3 regions of the Halomonas sp. GFAJ-1 genome follow, and region 1 is predicted to be linked to each of the others. Evidence: predicted binding sites of a transcription regulator. Region 1 holds the regulator's gene; each other region holds the start of a gene.
The links. Region 1 encodes sigma-54, which starts transcription at its own class of promoters, with help from an activator protein. Its sites were predicted from a motif close to TGGCACNNNNNTTGCTNT; they were not measured.
Positions count from the first base shown of each region.

Region 2: a site for sigma-54 is predicted at 2,791-2,808, ahead of speB (agmatinase). Genes of this name have one in related genera too.
Region 3: a site for sigma-54 is predicted at 1,349-1,366, ahead of MOY_RS08645 (HAD-IIB family hydrolase). Genes of this name have one in related genera too.

Region 1 covers NZ_AHBC01000040.1:156,475-161,722, reverse strand. Annotated here, with positions in the region: gene MOY_RS11915 (KpsF/GutQ family sugar-phosphate isomerase) at 1-71, shown strand, start outside; gene MOY_RS11910 (KdsC family phosphatase) at 101-643, shown strand; gene lptC (LPS export ABC transporter periplasmic protein LptC) at 643-1,215, shown strand; gene lptA (lipopolysaccharide transport periplasmic protein LptA) at 1,224-1,715, shown strand; gene lptB (LPS export ABC transporter ATP-binding protein) at 1,727-2,494, shown strand; gene MOY_RS11890 (RNA polymerase factor sigma-54) at 2,600-4,015, shown strand; gene hpf (ribosome hibernation-promoting factor, HPF/YfiA family) at 4,103-4,411, shown strand; gene ptsN (PTS IIA-like nitrogen regulatory protein PtsN) at 4,416-4,886, shown strand; gene rapZ (RNase adapter RapZ) at 4,962-5,248, shown strand, end outside.
Region 2 covers NZ_AHBC01000026.1:9,544-14,791, reverse strand. Annotated here, with positions in the region: gene MOY_RS06960 (hypothetical protein) at 1-156, shown strand, start outside; gene MOY_RS06955 (O-acetylhomoserine aminocarboxypropyltransferase/cysteine synthase family protein) at 364-1,638, shown strand; gene speB (agmatinase) at 1,725-2,627, opposite strand; gene MOY_RS06945 (LysR family transcriptional regulator) at 2,811-3,734, shown strand; gene MOY_RS06940 (pilus assembly protein) at 3,746-5,248, opposite strand, start outside.
Region 3 covers NZ_AHBC01000029.1:59,055-64,302, reverse strand. Annotated here, with positions in the region: gene MOY_RS08650 (OmpA family protein) at 1-948, shown strand, start outside; gene MOY_RS08645 (HAD-IIB family hydrolase) at 1,457-2,401, shown strand; gene MOY_RS08640 (glycosyl transferase) at 2,451-3,671, shown strand; gene MOY_RS08635 (MBL fold metallo-hydrolase) at 3,892-4,758, shown strand; gene MOY_RS08630 (YgaP family membrane protein) at 4,789-4,980, shown strand; gene MOY_RS08625 (YeeE/YedE family protein) at 5,046-5,248, shown strand, end outside.

The DNA.
Region 1 (5,248 bases):
TGGTCGATGAACAGCAGCGACCTATCGGCGCTTTACATATGCATGATCTTTTGATTAGCGGCGTTATCTGAAAACTATTGAACACTTACAAGGAGGCTCTATGGCCCTACCTGATGCTCTACTTGATCGCATTCGTCGTGTACGTCTACTCGCTCTTGATGTCGACGGCATATTGACAGATGGCCGGCTCTACTTCCAAGCGGATGGCATTGAGATTAAGGCGTTTCACACCCAGGACGGCCACGGCCTAAAGCTATTAAAACGCGTTGGTATTCATGTGGCGCTGATTACCGGCCGAGACTCTACCATGGTCAGTCAACGCGCCGCGTCTCTGGGCATTACCCATGTCCATCAAGGCTGTGAAGACAAGCTCGCCACACTCAAAGACCTTTGTAAGCGCCTTGACATCACTTTAGAGCAAGTTGCCTACTGCGGCGACGACTTACCAGATTTGGCCCCTATCAAGCGCTCTGGAGTAGGCATTACCGTTCCCAATGCACCCGACTACATGCATACCCACGCGGACTGGATCACCGATCGCCTTGGTGGCCACGGCGCGGTTCGTGAGATCTGCGATACGCTGCTCATGTCCCAAGGCCACTGGGATGCCGTGATGGACACCTATCTACACAGGCATTCGTAATGACTCGGCGGGTTAAAAAGCGCGTCTGGCTAACCGGGGTTGTGGTTGCCCTGGGCACCCTGCTGGTATGGATAGACCCCCGCGGCCCGCAAGACATCGCTCCAGACCCAGATGCTCAAGCCGATGAGCCTGGCTATGTGCTAGAAAACGCTGAAATCACTTTGTTTGGCGAAACGGGTGCTATTCAACAGTCGCTGGTCACGCCCTATTTAGTTCATACCCCCCAGCGGGCCATGACGCAAGCCACCTCGCCCCGAGTAACGCTATTTGATGGTGAACAGCGAGAGTGGCTAGCTACCGCCAACGCAGGCACGCTCAATACGGACACACACGCGCTGACATTAACCGGCGCAGCCAGACTACTGGCACCGGATGAAGGCTGGCAGTTGGATACGGAGTTATTACACTATAACGGCATGACACGCCATGCATGGAGCGACGTGCCGGTGCTTCTGCAGCAACCGCCACAGCGGATCAGCGCTTCACGCATGGATGTGTGGCTTGACACTAGCCAGGTTCGTTTAACCGATAATGTGCGCGGCCTCCACCCGCCCGCCACCCAGACGCCTTAGGAGTCGCTATGAAAGTTTTAATCTGCACCGCGCTTTTAGCCCTAGCGGTGCCGCTCTCAGCGGCTGCCCAAACAACGCAAGCGCCGGTTGAAGTTGAAGCAGACCGCTTAGATCTTGATCAGCGCGCTGGCACGGCAGTCTATAGCGGCAATGTTAATATTCGCCAGGGTGAGATGCAGCTTCGCGGGGAGCGTGTCGAAATTCAGCGCAATGATGCTGGCGAACTTGCCCGCGCAATCGCCACGGGTGAGCGCGCTTACCTACGGAACCAGCTAGACGGTGAAACAACACCCATGGAAGGCTGGGCACGTCGTATTATCTATCATGTCGCCGAACGCCGGGTTGAACTCATCGATCAGGCAGAGCTTACGCAACGAGGTGATCGTTTCCAGGGGGGGCGCTTGGAATACTTCATTGACCGAGAGGTCGTGCAGGCCCGCTCAGAAGTCGACGGAAGCGAATCACAGCGTATTCGCATGACCCTACAGCCCGCGCAATAGGGAGTTTATTTGTGACAACCCCCAGCACCACAGCAACTAACGAAACTGCTCCGGTAAAAACGCTCTATGCTCATCACCTGGCTAAAAGCTATAAGCGTCGCCGGGTGGTGAAAGATATTAACCTAGAGATTACCCAAGGCAGCGTTGTGGGGCTACTCGGCCCGAACGGAGCGGGTAAAACCACCTCGTTTTATATGATCGTTGGGTTGGTTAAGTCTGACGCAGGCAGCGTCGGTATTGATGATCTAGACCTCACCCGCGCACCCATGCATGAACGGGCTATTGCAGGCATTGGCTACCTGCCCCAGGAAGCCTCTATTTTTCGTAAGCTTTCGGTCGCCGACAACATCATGGCAATACTTGAAACTCGAAAGGAGCTTGACCGTAGCGCCCGTGAACAGCGTCTAGAATCGCTACTTGAAGACTTCCACATTACCCATATCCGCGACAACCTGGGCATGAGCCTATCCGGTGGCGAGCGTCGGCGCGTTGAAATTGCCCGCTCACTGGCAACCGAGCCTGCGTTTATTCTGCTAGATGAACCGTTCGCAGGCGTAGACCCTATTTCAGTGGGTGATATCAAAACGATTATACGCGCGCTCAAACAGCGACATATCGGTGTCCTCATCACCGACCATAACGTACGAGACACGCTCGATATCTGCGATATCGCCTATATCGTTGGCGATGGCCAAATCATTGCTAGCGGCGACCCACAGTCTATCCTCGATAACCAGAAGGTGCGCGACGTCTATCTCGGGGCTGATTTCCGCCTATAAACAGGCGCCTACCGACTAATTACTTTTAATGGCATGCTTATTGCACTTGCACCTGAGGATAACTCGCACTAGGGTGGAGCTTTCTGATTAACGAGTGGTTCTCAGATGGTCATGAAAGCTTCTCTTCAACTGCGTATCGGCACACAGCTGACCATGACACCTCAGCTGCAGCAGGCAATTGCGCTGCTCCAGCTCTCAACACTCGACCTGCGGCAAGAAATTCAGCAAGCGCTCGACGCTAACCCAATGCTGGAACAAGAGGATGAATTTGGCGAGCAGGCGGTCACCGAGACGCCGGAAGCAGAATGGGCCGAAAGTATCCCTAGTGAGCTTTCTGTGGATAGTGACTGGTCCGACACCTACCAAGATATGGGCAGCACGGGCGGTAGCAGCGAAGGGCCTGATTTTGAGCGCCAGGCAGCAGGACAAAGCCTGCACGGTCACTTACTTTGGCAACTTGCCATGACCGACTTCACGCTACGTGAGCACACTATTGCCGAAAGCTTGATCGATGCCCTCGATGCCAATGGCTACATCACTCAGCCGCTTAACGACATCCGCGAAGGCTTAAAAGCTCAGGGCCTGGACGGCCTAAGCCAGCGTGAAGTAGAGAACACCCTGTTGCGCTTACAGCAGTTTGAGCCCACCGGGGTCTTCGCGCGGGACTTACGCGAGTGCCTAATGCTTCAGCTAGCCACGCTCCCCGAGGAGACGCCGCTTTTAGTACCTGCCAAACGGCTGGTGCGTCAATTTCTTGAGGCACTCGGCAAAGACGATATACGGCTGCTTAAACGACGCTTGAGCCTGGATGATGAACAACTCGATGATGTTATTCGCCTCATTCGCAGCCTTGACCCGCGCCCCGGCAGTGCCTACGGCGACAGCGATGATAGCTATATAACCCCAGACTTGGTCGTGCGGCACGATAATGAAGGCTGGCACCTGGAACTTAATCCAGAAGCGTTGCCCCGGCTACGCATTCAGCCTGACTACGCAAGTTTGATAAAGCGTGCTGATAAAAGCCAAGATAACCAGTTCCTTAAAGAGCACCTTCAAGAAGCCCGCTGGCTAATTAAAAGCCTTTCGAGCCGAAATGATACGCTGCTGCGAGTGGGTCGAGAAATTATCGCGCGCCAGATTGGCTTTTTAGAGCATGGTGAAGAGTCGATGAAACCGTTAATTTTAGCGGACATAGCCAAAGCCGTGGAGATGCATGAATCCACCATCTCCCGGGTGACCACTCAAAAGTATATTCATACGCCCCGAGGAGTATTTGAACTCAAGTATTTCTTTTCCAGCCAGGTCAGTGGCCAAGATGGTGGCGACAGCCACTCCAGCACCGCTATCCGCGCGCGGATTAAGAAACTCGTGCAAGATGAGCCACCGGGCAAGCCGCTTTCCGACAGCCGTTTGGTGACGCTCTTGGAAGCAGGCGGAATTAGTGTTGCAAGGCGCACAGTCGCCAAATATCGAGAGTCAATGGGCATTCCCTCTTCAAGTGAACGGCGCCGTTTACGCTAGTGAACAAGGAAACACCGCTATAGGGCTTTGCAACAGCGTAAAAAGGGTTACAATCGAAGTACAGTCCCATGGATAAGGAGCACGTCAATGCAAGTAAATATCACTGGTCATCATGTAGATCTGACTGACGCCTTGCGTGACTACGTCAATGAAAAACTAGCGCGCGTTGAGCGCCACTACGACAACATTACGACAGTACAAGTGACCTTATCTGTTGAGAAAGAGCGACAGCAAGCTGCCTGCACACTGCACGCAGCCGGGGCTGATCTTCACGCCGAAGCATTAGATAATGACATGTACGCCGCTATTGATGCTTTAGCGGATAAGATCGATCGTCAACTCGTTAAACACAAGGAAAAAGCACAAGCTCGCGCCCAAGGCGCTGGTGTGCGTTAATTCAATGACGTTGGAAACCATACTCCCCCCGGAGCGCGTGCTATACGACGTGCCCGGGGGCAGCAAAAAAAGGGTGCTGGAGTTTTTCAGCACTTTTATTGCCCAAAACACCCCTAGCCTGGATAGCCAGGAAGTCTTTAGCCGTTTAATTGGTCGCGAACGCCTGGGAAGTACTGGTATAGGTAATGGCGTTGCCATTCCCCATGCTCGAAGCCCCCACTGCATCGCCCCTATTGCCGGCTTTTTAAAGCTTGCCGAGCCAGTCGATTTCGATGCCATTGATGGCGACCCTGTCGATCTGGTGTTTGTCTTGTTGGTGCCGGAAGAAGCTGACGACACGCACTTAGCATTACTTGGGCAAGTTGCCACCATCATGAACGAGGCTGATATGCGCCTGCAGCTTCGGAAAAGTACTAGCCAGCGTGAACTTCTTGAGCTTATCACCTCAAAAATTCGTGAAAAATCGGCGCACTAAGCGTCTACCTCGACGCTAGCCGCTACCTTTCTTCATTTTAAGCCTCATTTTTTTTGGCAGCCCAAGAGAAACTCTATGCAATTGGTGATCATTAGCGGCCGTTCTGGGTCCGGTAAATCTATCGCCTTACAAGCGTTAGAAGATCTTGGCTACTACGCCATCGACAACTTACCTGCGATGCTGCTTGGCTCTTTAGTAGATGAGCTGCGTGTTCAGGGTGGGCGTACCCATTTAGCGGTAAGCATTGATGCCCGTAACCTGCCAGCAGCTCTTGAGCGCCTGCCAACGCTACTTGAAGAGCTCAACCAGCGGCAGATTCGTTTCCAGGTAATTTACCTGACCACCGATGCAAGAATTTTATT
Region 2 (5,248 bases), on a different contig from region 1:
TTTTTCACGGCACTGATGTTTCGTGTAGGGATGGGCATGCTATTTTCGATTATCGCTGGCTTGGTAGTCGCCTATCTGATCCGTTTAGTGGCGGTGCCTAAGGCGGCCCAAGCCATAAAGCGGCGCATACCCATGTTTAACGACACCACCCTGTAACAAGCTTCCTTGGAAAGGCGCATTGATAATTATAAGTTAAAGCATCAAGTATTATAATTTACTGCTGTGTTGGCTTATTCCCTAGGGGTATATCAGTTCATAATACAAGCAGGTGCTAGCAATGAGTAGATTAAATGACATTAGCCTTGACGTCTGGGCTTGTTTAGGATGCATTGATGACTTCTCATCAACCAGCGAGCCGATCTTATGAAGCCTGAAACCATTGCTCTCCACCATGGCTATGCGCCTGATTCACAAAACGCCGTTGCTGTGCCGATCCACCAGACCACGTCGTTTTCATTTGATAGCGCCCAGCACGCGGCGGATCTGTTTGATCTGAAAGTGGAAGGGAATATTTACTCGCGGATTATGAACCCAACCTGCGCCGTGCTGGAGCAGCGGGTGGCTGCGCTGGAAGGAGGCATTGCGGGTTTGGCGGTGGCCTCTGGCATGGCAGCCATTACCTACGCGATCCAAACCATCGCTGAAGCGGGCGATAATATCGTCTCGATTAGCGAGCTGTATGGCGGCACTTACAACTTGTTTGCCCACACTTTGCCACGCCAAGGCATCCAAGTGCGGTTTGCCGATAAAGACGATATCGACGGCATTGAAGCGCTGATTGATGAGCGTACCAAAGCGGTTTTTTGCGAGAGCATCGGCAATCCATCCGGTGGCGTGGTAGACCTGCAAAAGCTGGCTGACGCAGCGCATCGCCATGGTGTGCCGGTGATTGTGGATAACACCACTGCCACGCCGTTTTTATGTCGGCCGATCGAGCACGGGGCGGATATCGTCGTTCACTCGGCTACTAAGTATATTGGCGGCCATGGCACTACTGTCGGCGGTGTGATTGTTGATTCAGGCAAGTTCCCCTGGGCGGAAAATGCGAAACGTTTTGCGCTGCTGAACGAGCCGGATATCTCCTACCATGGGGTGAGCTATACCCGTGATGTCGGCGAGGCAGCGTTTATCGCCCGTGCCCGAGTAGTACCGCTGCGTAATATGGGCGCAGCGCTCTCTGCCCAGGCGGCCTGGAACCTGCTGCAGGGGTTGGAAACGCTGTCACTGCGCATTGAACGCATTTGTGCTAACGCGTTAGCCGTTGCCAAGCACTTGGAAAGCCATCCGCTGGTGAAGTGGGTGCACTACGCGGGCTTGGAAAACCACCCTGACCATGCGCTGGCCCAGCGTTATATGCATGGCCATGCGTCGGGAATTCTTAGTTTTGGCATTGCGGGCGGCCAAGCGGCGGGTGAGCGCTTCTACGATGCGCTATCACTGATTTTGCGTTTGGTGAATATCGGCGATGCCAAGAGCTGCTCTTCCATTCCGGCATCTACCACCCACCGCCAGTTAAACGAGCAGGAGTTAAAGGCCGCGGGCGTTTCTCCTGATATGGTTCGTCTGTCGATTGGCATTGAGCATATTGATGACCTATTAGCAGATATCGACCAGGCACTAGCCGCCTCCCAAGGGTAGTGCGAAGGCTTTCTTAAGCCGTTAATTGGCCGCCGCGCTTTAGCTCAAAACGCTAAGGCACGGCGGCCTTTGTGAAACAAACTTCGTTAAGCGCTTTTAGACGCGGCCAGCGTGTATAAAAACTCAAGCCCCAGCGTGGCCGCGGCAAGCGATGTGATATCACCGTGGTCGTAAGCAGGGTTTACTTCCACTACGTCCATTCCTACCAAGTCCATCCCTACCATGCCGCGTATCACTTTCAGCATTAAATCAGTGGTCATACCACCGCAGACGGGTGTGCCAGTGCCGGGGGCATAGGCGGGGTCTAAGCCGTCGATGTCCAAGCTCACATAGGCCGGATGATGACCCACGCGGGCTCGGATGCGCTCCAACACCGCAGCGGCGCCGTGGTCGTTCACCCAGTCGGCATCCAGCACTTCGTAAGGGTGATTGTGACGGTCGTAGCTGGTGCGAATGCCAATTTGTAGTGAGTGCTCAGGCACCACCAGCCCCTCTTTTAAGGCGTGGTGGAAAATGGTGCCGTGGTCAAAGCGTGTGCCTTGCTCATAGGTGTCGGTATGGGCATCAAAATGGATCAGTGCCAGCGGGCCATGTTCCCGAGCATGGGCACGCAGCAGCGGGAGGCTGATGTAGTGGTCGCCGCCCAGGGTGAGCATTTTTTTACCCGCTTTTAGCCAACGCATCGCATGGGTTTCAAGGTTATCTACCAAGCTTTCCGGCTCGCCGTAGGCATAGTCCAGATTGCCCGCATCGCACACCCGCAGACGATCTTCCAGGGCAAAATCCCAAGGCCAGCGTTTGCCTTCCCAAATTAAATTGGCGGTACTTTGACGAATGGCGTTGGGCCCCATGCGGGTGCCCGACCGGCCAGAGCACGCCAAGTCAAAGGGTACACCGCTTACCACTACCTCAGCATCGGTCGCTTTGGGATCAATAGCTTTGGGTACGCCCATAAAGGTTGAGATAACATCGCCATATAAGCTGGGCATGGTGGGTGCAGAGAGAGTGTGCGAAAGGGTCACTGCAGGGCGTCTCCTGACGTACTTAAAAAGGAGGTGACATCGCCTATAGAGGTGGAAGAGGCGAAAGAGGCGTGACGATAAGGCGTTTTTGGTAATGAATGAAATGAATGTTTAGAATGAAACCATTCGCACTGCAAATAGTGAGTCACCATGCGTTCGCTTCGCCACTTTGATTTAAATTTACTCTTGGTATTTGAGGCGTTGATGCGCGAGCGCCATGTGACGCGGGCGGCAGAAAAGCTGCATCTAAGTCAGCCAGCGCTTAGTCACGCCTTAAAGCGGCTGCGGGAAGCGCTAGACGACCCGCTGTTAGTGCGAACGGGCAATGGCTTGCAGCCAACCCCAAGGGCGCTGGCGCTGCTGCCGGTGGTGCAGCAAGCATTGGCACTGCTGCAAGCAGGCTTGGCCCCGCCAGAATCGTTCACCCCGGCGAGCAGCACGCGTCGCTTTACCCTGGCCACCACCGATTACTTTGAAGAGGTGATGTATCCGGCTTTTCTTAGTCAACTGCTGACTTACGCGCCGGAGATCAGCTTTTCGATAGAGCTAATTACGCCTGACGTGCTTAGCGATGCGTTAGAGCAGCGCCAGGTAGATATGGTGGTGGGGTTAGATAGCCAGAGCGCATTGCCCACAGGTGTCATCCAAACACCGTGGATGGATGAAGCGTTGGTCTGCTTAGCTGCAGCGGATAATGACGGCGTGGGAGAGGCGCTGACCATCGAGCAGTTTGCCCGTCAGCCCCATGTTGAGTTGGCCGATATCAGCGGTTTATTGCCCAGTAGTATCGAAAACTGCTTAGCGCAGCATAAGCTAAGCCGCCGCGTTATTTCTAAAAATCTAAATTACATCGCGGCGGCTAGAGTTGTGTCATTAACCGATGCCATTATGACCCTGCCGAGGCAAATGGCTGAGCGGTTCATCACGATGCTGCCAGTGCGCATCGTTGTGCCACCCCAAGAGCTCCCTGCACTTAACATGACGCTGATCCAGCACGGGCTGTATGCCAATGATCCTGCGATAGCTTGGCTAACGAATGAGCTTACCGCGTTTGCTAAGCGCTTTGGCCGATAAGGTGTGAGCAATTATATATCGGCCTCTTCTTCATCAAACAGCTGACGCCATGAGCGACGGCCTATGTGTTCATCGCTAAAGCCAATAGCTATTGACCCATCCCCATTAGGTGAAGCGTTGGGGTCATCGGGGTTGCCGATAAACAAGCGCTCTACTTGCCCATCGTTAACGCCTACTAAGCGCTCACCTGTGCCAGCTTGAAGACCCGTGATAGCATCGCCGTTGATAGTGGCATCAATGTCCGGCTTTCCGTCGCCACTGAGGTCAAAGGTAGTGGAACCGCCGCTGCCACCTGTGTCAGCCAGCAGCGACATGAAGAAACCGCTACGCCCGCCGCCGCAGGGGTCGGACTCATCGGGGAGTAGTGTAGAGAAGCGGACGCGGCGTGGCAGGCTGCTGGATATCGATGGCGCGGCAATCACGCGTTCGCCCGGGGGCAGCTCTATGCGCCACCCACGCTGGTTGCTGGAAGGTGCAAGATTGGTGCTCGCTCTCAGGTTGAAGCCATCCCGAGACGCATTGCCGGTAATGTGCTGGGTCACCAGATCTGACGTGCCGTAGGTCGCGGTGCGCCCTACACGATCCTGAATACCCAAGAATTGCTGAGGTGCGCTATCACCGACATCACTGTTACGGAAATAGCTGCCGGTGCCAAATAGCACCATCAGCGTGTCAGTAGAGCCACTGCTCATTGTCACCGCCGGGGCGGAAGTGATTGGCTGGTCGGCGCTACCCTGGTAGAGACGATTGACGCTGCCGCCTTCCGTGAGCGGAAAGCGCCACATATTGCCTGCCAGGTCGCCTGCGTAAGCAAAGCGGGCACCGTTTGCGCTGTTATCGTTGCGCCATGGCCAGGCCGTGACGGTGGGCGTTGCCAAACCGTTGGGGGCCGCTTCGCTACCGGTGTTGGTTTTGAGGTGTAAAAAGGTCGGGCCTCGCGCGTTGGCGGCTTTTTTTATGTCGACAACAAATAGCGATGCCTGATAGCTGGTGCTGTTGTAACCATTCCCAAAAATGGCAACCCACCTGCCATCGGTAAGTTGGGTAATCGTGGGTTGACTAACCCCTGTCCCTAATTCCGGATGGCGAAACTCCCAGAGCAACTCAGCATTGCCGGGGTTACTGACATCTAGCGCGAATACCGTTCGCCCGCCAGCGCCCATGGTGCCGACCACCACGGCAGAGGGGCCATTCTCAATATTAACCTCCCGTACTGCTGGGGTGCCGTCCATAAAGTAGCGGTGGGTGTAATCTGGCCGAGTCAGCTCGCGCAGCGGAGGATTCTCGCCCTGTGTTAGCTCGGCGGGTAAATAGGCAAATAGCTCACGTCCGGTGTTTGCATTGAAACCATGCAGCATGCCGTCGTTGGCGGCCACCATTAGCAGCGGCGGGCGGTTACCAGACCCTTGCAGAAGCACCGGATTGGCGTTGATGATATCACCCAGCAGCGACTGACGCTGTCTTAGACCCGGCACAGGGTTGCCCTTTAGCCAACTCACCTCATCATTACTTAA
Region 3 (5,248 bases), on a different contig from region 1:
AGCAATAGCGGGTGGATGATTAGCTATATCGATATTATGACGCTCTTAGTGGCGCTTTTTGTGATTATTATTGCCGCCGCCGGGGTCACAAGCCCAACGTGGAAGCCCCAAGAAGCAGAGCCAGAGACCCGTTATAATGTCTTGTCCACGCTCGACATCCCTTTGCCTATAGAGCTTGCCAGCGTGCGTAAGCAGCGTGAGGGGTATTTTTTGCCTCCCACTATCCCCGGTGAGCTAAGCCAGATGGCTATAAGTGCCGCGTTAGGTGTGGCTGGGTTACCCCAGCGCCGTCCAATCGTAAGCGTCCCGCCGTTATTGGCACGGGTGGAGGAGGAACCATCTACCCCTGAAGCGCTCACTTTCGATGTAGTGCTGCCACGACCGCTGCTGCCGACCAGTGAACGTCAGTTGGTGTCGCCGCTGGCTGACTACATGGTGCTGCTGACTGACCGTCCACCTGTCAATGTGCAAGAGGTGGAGGATGAAGCTGTCGATAGCACTTTGGCGCTGGATGAAACGCTGCTAGAGCGTGTTGAAGCATCACCTTACCTACCCAACCTTGAGGGGGTTGAGGTATCACGGGTTGCCGAAGGCATTAGCCTGCGCGTGCAGGATCAGTTGCTGTTCCCATCAGCGGCGGCTGACCTTTCAGAGGGTGGCTCTTCGCTTGTCAGTAGTTTGATGGAAACAATTCAGCGCTACGAGGGCGAGGTGTGGGTAGAAGGGCACTCAGATAGTCAGTCGATTAACACCCCCGAGTTTTCATCCAACTGGGCACTCTCCAGCGCACGCGCTATTGCCATTGTTGAAGCACTTGAAGCGGCAGGCGTAGAACCGCAGCGTTTGCGCGCCGTAGGGCTGGCGGCTACTCGACCACTAGAAGATAACAGCACTGAGGAGGGGCGAGCGCGCAATCGGCGCGTTGAGGTGGTTATTCACGTTGAGTAACTGAGATTGAGTCGTTGCAAGCCGTGTACAACAGTGATGTTTGCAGAAGTCGCGATTGAGAAAACCAACATCGCAAAAAAAAGCCCGCCGGGGGAGGCGGGCATTAAAGGGCTTGGCTCACTGCAGCTCACTGGCATCAGGTGAGGGGGTGTACAAGACTGCCAGTGAGTACAATGTCAGTATAGCTATTTGAGGGGATTTTCCAAGGGTTTGTGCAAATATTTTAGCCCTGTGCTCGTAATGGATGACTCGTTCAGTCCAGGGCGCCCCTGGTCAGCGCTCTGCTTCACTGATTTTTTTGCACTTTTTGGGTGCGTATCCTTTGCTCTTTTTTGGTGCTAAAAATAATCACGCGTCATTTATGTTCATATCTCTTTGTTATCGTTAGTCTATTTTTCTTTGGCATATAACCTGCTTGTTTGCTTATCTGTGTATGAAGACGACGTGTTGAGTAAGGTCTTAATACAAAAGTGTACAAACGCTTTTAAGATGGTCAATAGGTGATGCTATGTCTGAACATGCCAACGCTCTTCCAATATCGAAGGCATTGCCCCAACAAGTGGCAGCAAACGCGATTGATCCTGCTTTGCAGCCGCGCTTGGTGGTGACGGATCTTGATGGTTCGTTGCTTGATCACCATACCTACGATTTTGCCCCCGCAGCCCCCTGGCTCGCGCGCTTAAAAAAACTTGGCGTGCCGGTTATTCCTGTGACCAGTAAAACCCGGGCTGAGCTGATCCCGCTTCGCGAATCACTTGGCCTCACCGCGACACCTTTTGTTGCCGAAAACGGCGCCGTGATTGGTTTGCCGCCCGGTTGGTGCCATGCCCGTTTAGACCGTCCAGGCAGTGCCCGGGATGGGGTTGTTGTTAAACACACAGGGGTTGATGTGGGGTTTATTCGTGCTCGGCTAAAAATATGGCGCGAACGACTTGGACTTCGGTTTACCCGCATGGGAGAGCTGAACACCCCGCAAATTATGGAGCTCACCGGATTAGATGAGGCACGTGCAAAGGCTGCTCGGCAGCGAGAGGGGAGCGAGCCGCTCATTTGGCACGATGATGAAAAAGCGCTTGAGGCGTTTCGCCTTGCGCTAGCAGGGGATGGCCTTGAGCTGACCCAAGGAGGGCGTTTTTGGCACGTTATGGGGCGCGCCTCGGATAAAGGCAGTGCCGTAGAGTGGCTAATTAAGCGCTTTAGCGCCCTTAGGGGAAGCCCGCCTATTTCATTGGGGTTAGGCGATGGCCCTAACGATATCACCATGCTGGAAGCAGTGGACCAAGCAGTTGTCATCAAGGGGTGTCATGGGCTGGAGATAACGCCACGCAGTGCTGCTTTATACCGTACCGAGGCAACCGGGCCATTAGGTTGGGCTGAGGGGGTAGCCCATTGGTGGGGGCGAGACGACCGCCGTTTAGCGGCGGCGCCAACCTGTCATGCTGCCGTTATGTGAGCATATCTATGTCAACGCGTATGGCTAGTGAGCCAAGGAGACATACTGCATGAGTGATTTCCATCAAAATGGCGTGATTACCGATTTTCACAACTTAACGCGCCGTTCAGTTGACGCACTTGAGCAAGAGCTTTGCCAATTTGCCAAGCGGCGCCCCATGGGGTTGATCTTACCCTCGCTGTTTTCAGAGCTGGAGGGACCAGCGCTTTCTGCCATTGTCGATGAATTAGTTAAAGTGCCCTATCTCAATGAAGTGGTGATTGGTCTGGATCGCGCTGATCGCGACCAATTTTTATATGCCCGAGAGTTTTTTTCTCGCTTACCCCAGCATACTCGTATTTTATGGAACGACGGCCCTCGGTTAAAGGCGCTGGATGCCGAGTTGGAAAGCCATGGGCTAGGTGCGCTGGAGCCGGGTAAAGGGCGCAATGTATGGTACTGCGCAGGCTATATTCTCTCGTCTGGGCGTTCATCGGTGGTCGGTTTACATGACTGCGATATTCTCACCTACGAGCGTGGGTTATTGGCCCGCCTTATGTACCCCGTGGCTCATCCCCGGTTCAACTATAGTTTTTGTAAAGGCTATTACCCCCGCATTGCGGAGGGGAAGTTGAACGGACGTGTGTCACGGCTGATGGTAACGCCGCTCATACGCGCCCTTAAAACGGTGTGTGGGCCACTTCCCTACTTGGATTATTTGGATAGCTTTCGTTATCCGCTTTCCGGTGAGTTTGCGATGCGCAGTGAGGTACTGGAAGGCATACGTATACCGGCAGATTGGGGGCTGGAAATTGGTGTGCTTTCCGAGTTACAGCGCAACTACGCGCCAAGGCAGCTGTGCCAGGTCGATATTGCCGATGCCTATGATCACAAGCACCAGCCAGTGAGTGAAGACGACCCTAATGGTGGCCTGAATCGTATGAGCCTGGATATTGCCAAGGCGCTGTATCGCAAGCTCGCTACCCAAGGCGTGAGCTTTAGCAGCGAGGATTTCCGTACGCTAAAAGCGACCTATTACCGCTATGCCTTAGACCTTATTGAAGCTTACGACCACGATGCCACCATGAACGGGCTCAGCTTGGACCGCCATTGCGAAGAGCAGGCAGTAGAGCTGTTTGCCAGCAACCTTTTAGAAGCAGGTAACCTGTTTTTGGATAACCCACGCGAGCGTCCGTTTATCCCCAGCTGGAACCGAGTTCAAGCCGCTGTGCCCGATTTGCTGGCCCGCATGCATGACGCGGTGGAGCTAGATAACCAAGGAAAGGTGTAGCCCAATCGCTTTTTTGAACCCTGCTCCTGGCAGGGTTTTTTTATGCTTGTCTTTGTCTCGTGCCTTAAATGCTGCCAATACTGGCTTGGTTGAATGCTGTATCGGTTTAATAATCTCTTTAATAAATGGCTTTAAATTCCATAAGGGTATAAACATATAACCATATATGGTTTATAGTGGGTGCATAGTAACGCTAAAAGCCACCTAGTGGAGGCACTGTATGCAACGCCCAATCGTCACCCCTTTTTTCGATGAGCCCACCAATACGTTTAGCTACGTGGTGCAAGACCCCGATAGCCATGCCTGCGCTATTGTCGATTCAGTACTGGATTTTGATTATGCCGCTGGGCAAACGGATGTGCGCTCCGCTAATGCAATTATTAGCTTTATTCGTGATAACGACTTAACCGTGGAATGGATTCTGGAAACCCACGTACATGCAGACCATCTTTCCGCGGCGCCTTATTTACATCAGCAGCTAGGCGGCAAAACCGGTATTGGCGCCCATATCGTCGACGTACAGGAAATTTTTGGTAAGGCGTTTAATGCGGGAACCGAATTTGCTCGGGATGGCAGCCAGTTTGATGCGCTGTTCAATGAAGATGACACTTTTACGATTGGTAAACTGCAAGGGCGTGTAGTGCACACCCCTGGGCATACGCCTGCTTGTCTAACGTATGTCGTCGGCGATGCTGCCTTTGTGGGCGATACGCTTTTTATGCCGGATTACGGCACCGCGCGGTGTGACTTTCCTGGTGGAGATGCCCGCACGTTATACCGTTCAATACAAAAAGTGCTGGCCCTACCAGAGCAAACGCGGCTGTTTTTGTGTCACGACTATAAAGCCCCAGGGCGTGAGACTTACCAACATGAAACCAGCGTGGCGGAGCAGCGCACCGCTAACGTCCACGTGCACGAAGGTATTAGCGAAGATGAGTTTGTGAAAATGCGCTCCGAGCGCGACGCCACGCTGGGCATGCCAAAGCTAATTATACCGTCGGTGCAGGTCAATATGCGGGCCGGGGAGATGCCTCCCGCTGAAGATAATGGACAAGTGTATCTAAAAGTACCGATTAATCGTTTTTAGCCGATTTTTATCTAAATTAAGGAGCACCGTATGAAAACTAACGTAGGTGGTATCGATAAAGTAGCGCGCATTGTGGTGGGGGCGGTGCTGATTGGGTTGGCGTTGACCGGAACAATAGGTGCCTGGGGGTGGGTAGGGATTGTGCCTTTGGCAACCGGCCTTTTTAACTTTTGCCCGCTTTACCCGCTGCTGGGTATTTCAACGTGTAAAACCAAGCGTTAAAACGATCACTAGCCTCGTACGCTAGTTGAGTAAACAACGTTACAAGCACTTTTCAGGAGCACACCGTGGACTGGATAGCGAGTCTGCAAGGATTGGTGGGGGGCGTATTGATCGGGCTCTCTGCTGTGTGGCTAATGGGGTCACTTGGGCGCATTGCTGGCATTAGCGGCATTGTTGGCACGTTAATTACTCAGCGCCCCAAGGGGGATAGCGCCTGGCGGCTAGCATTTCTGGCGGGGGTGGTAAGTGGCCCGTTAGTCGTGATGGC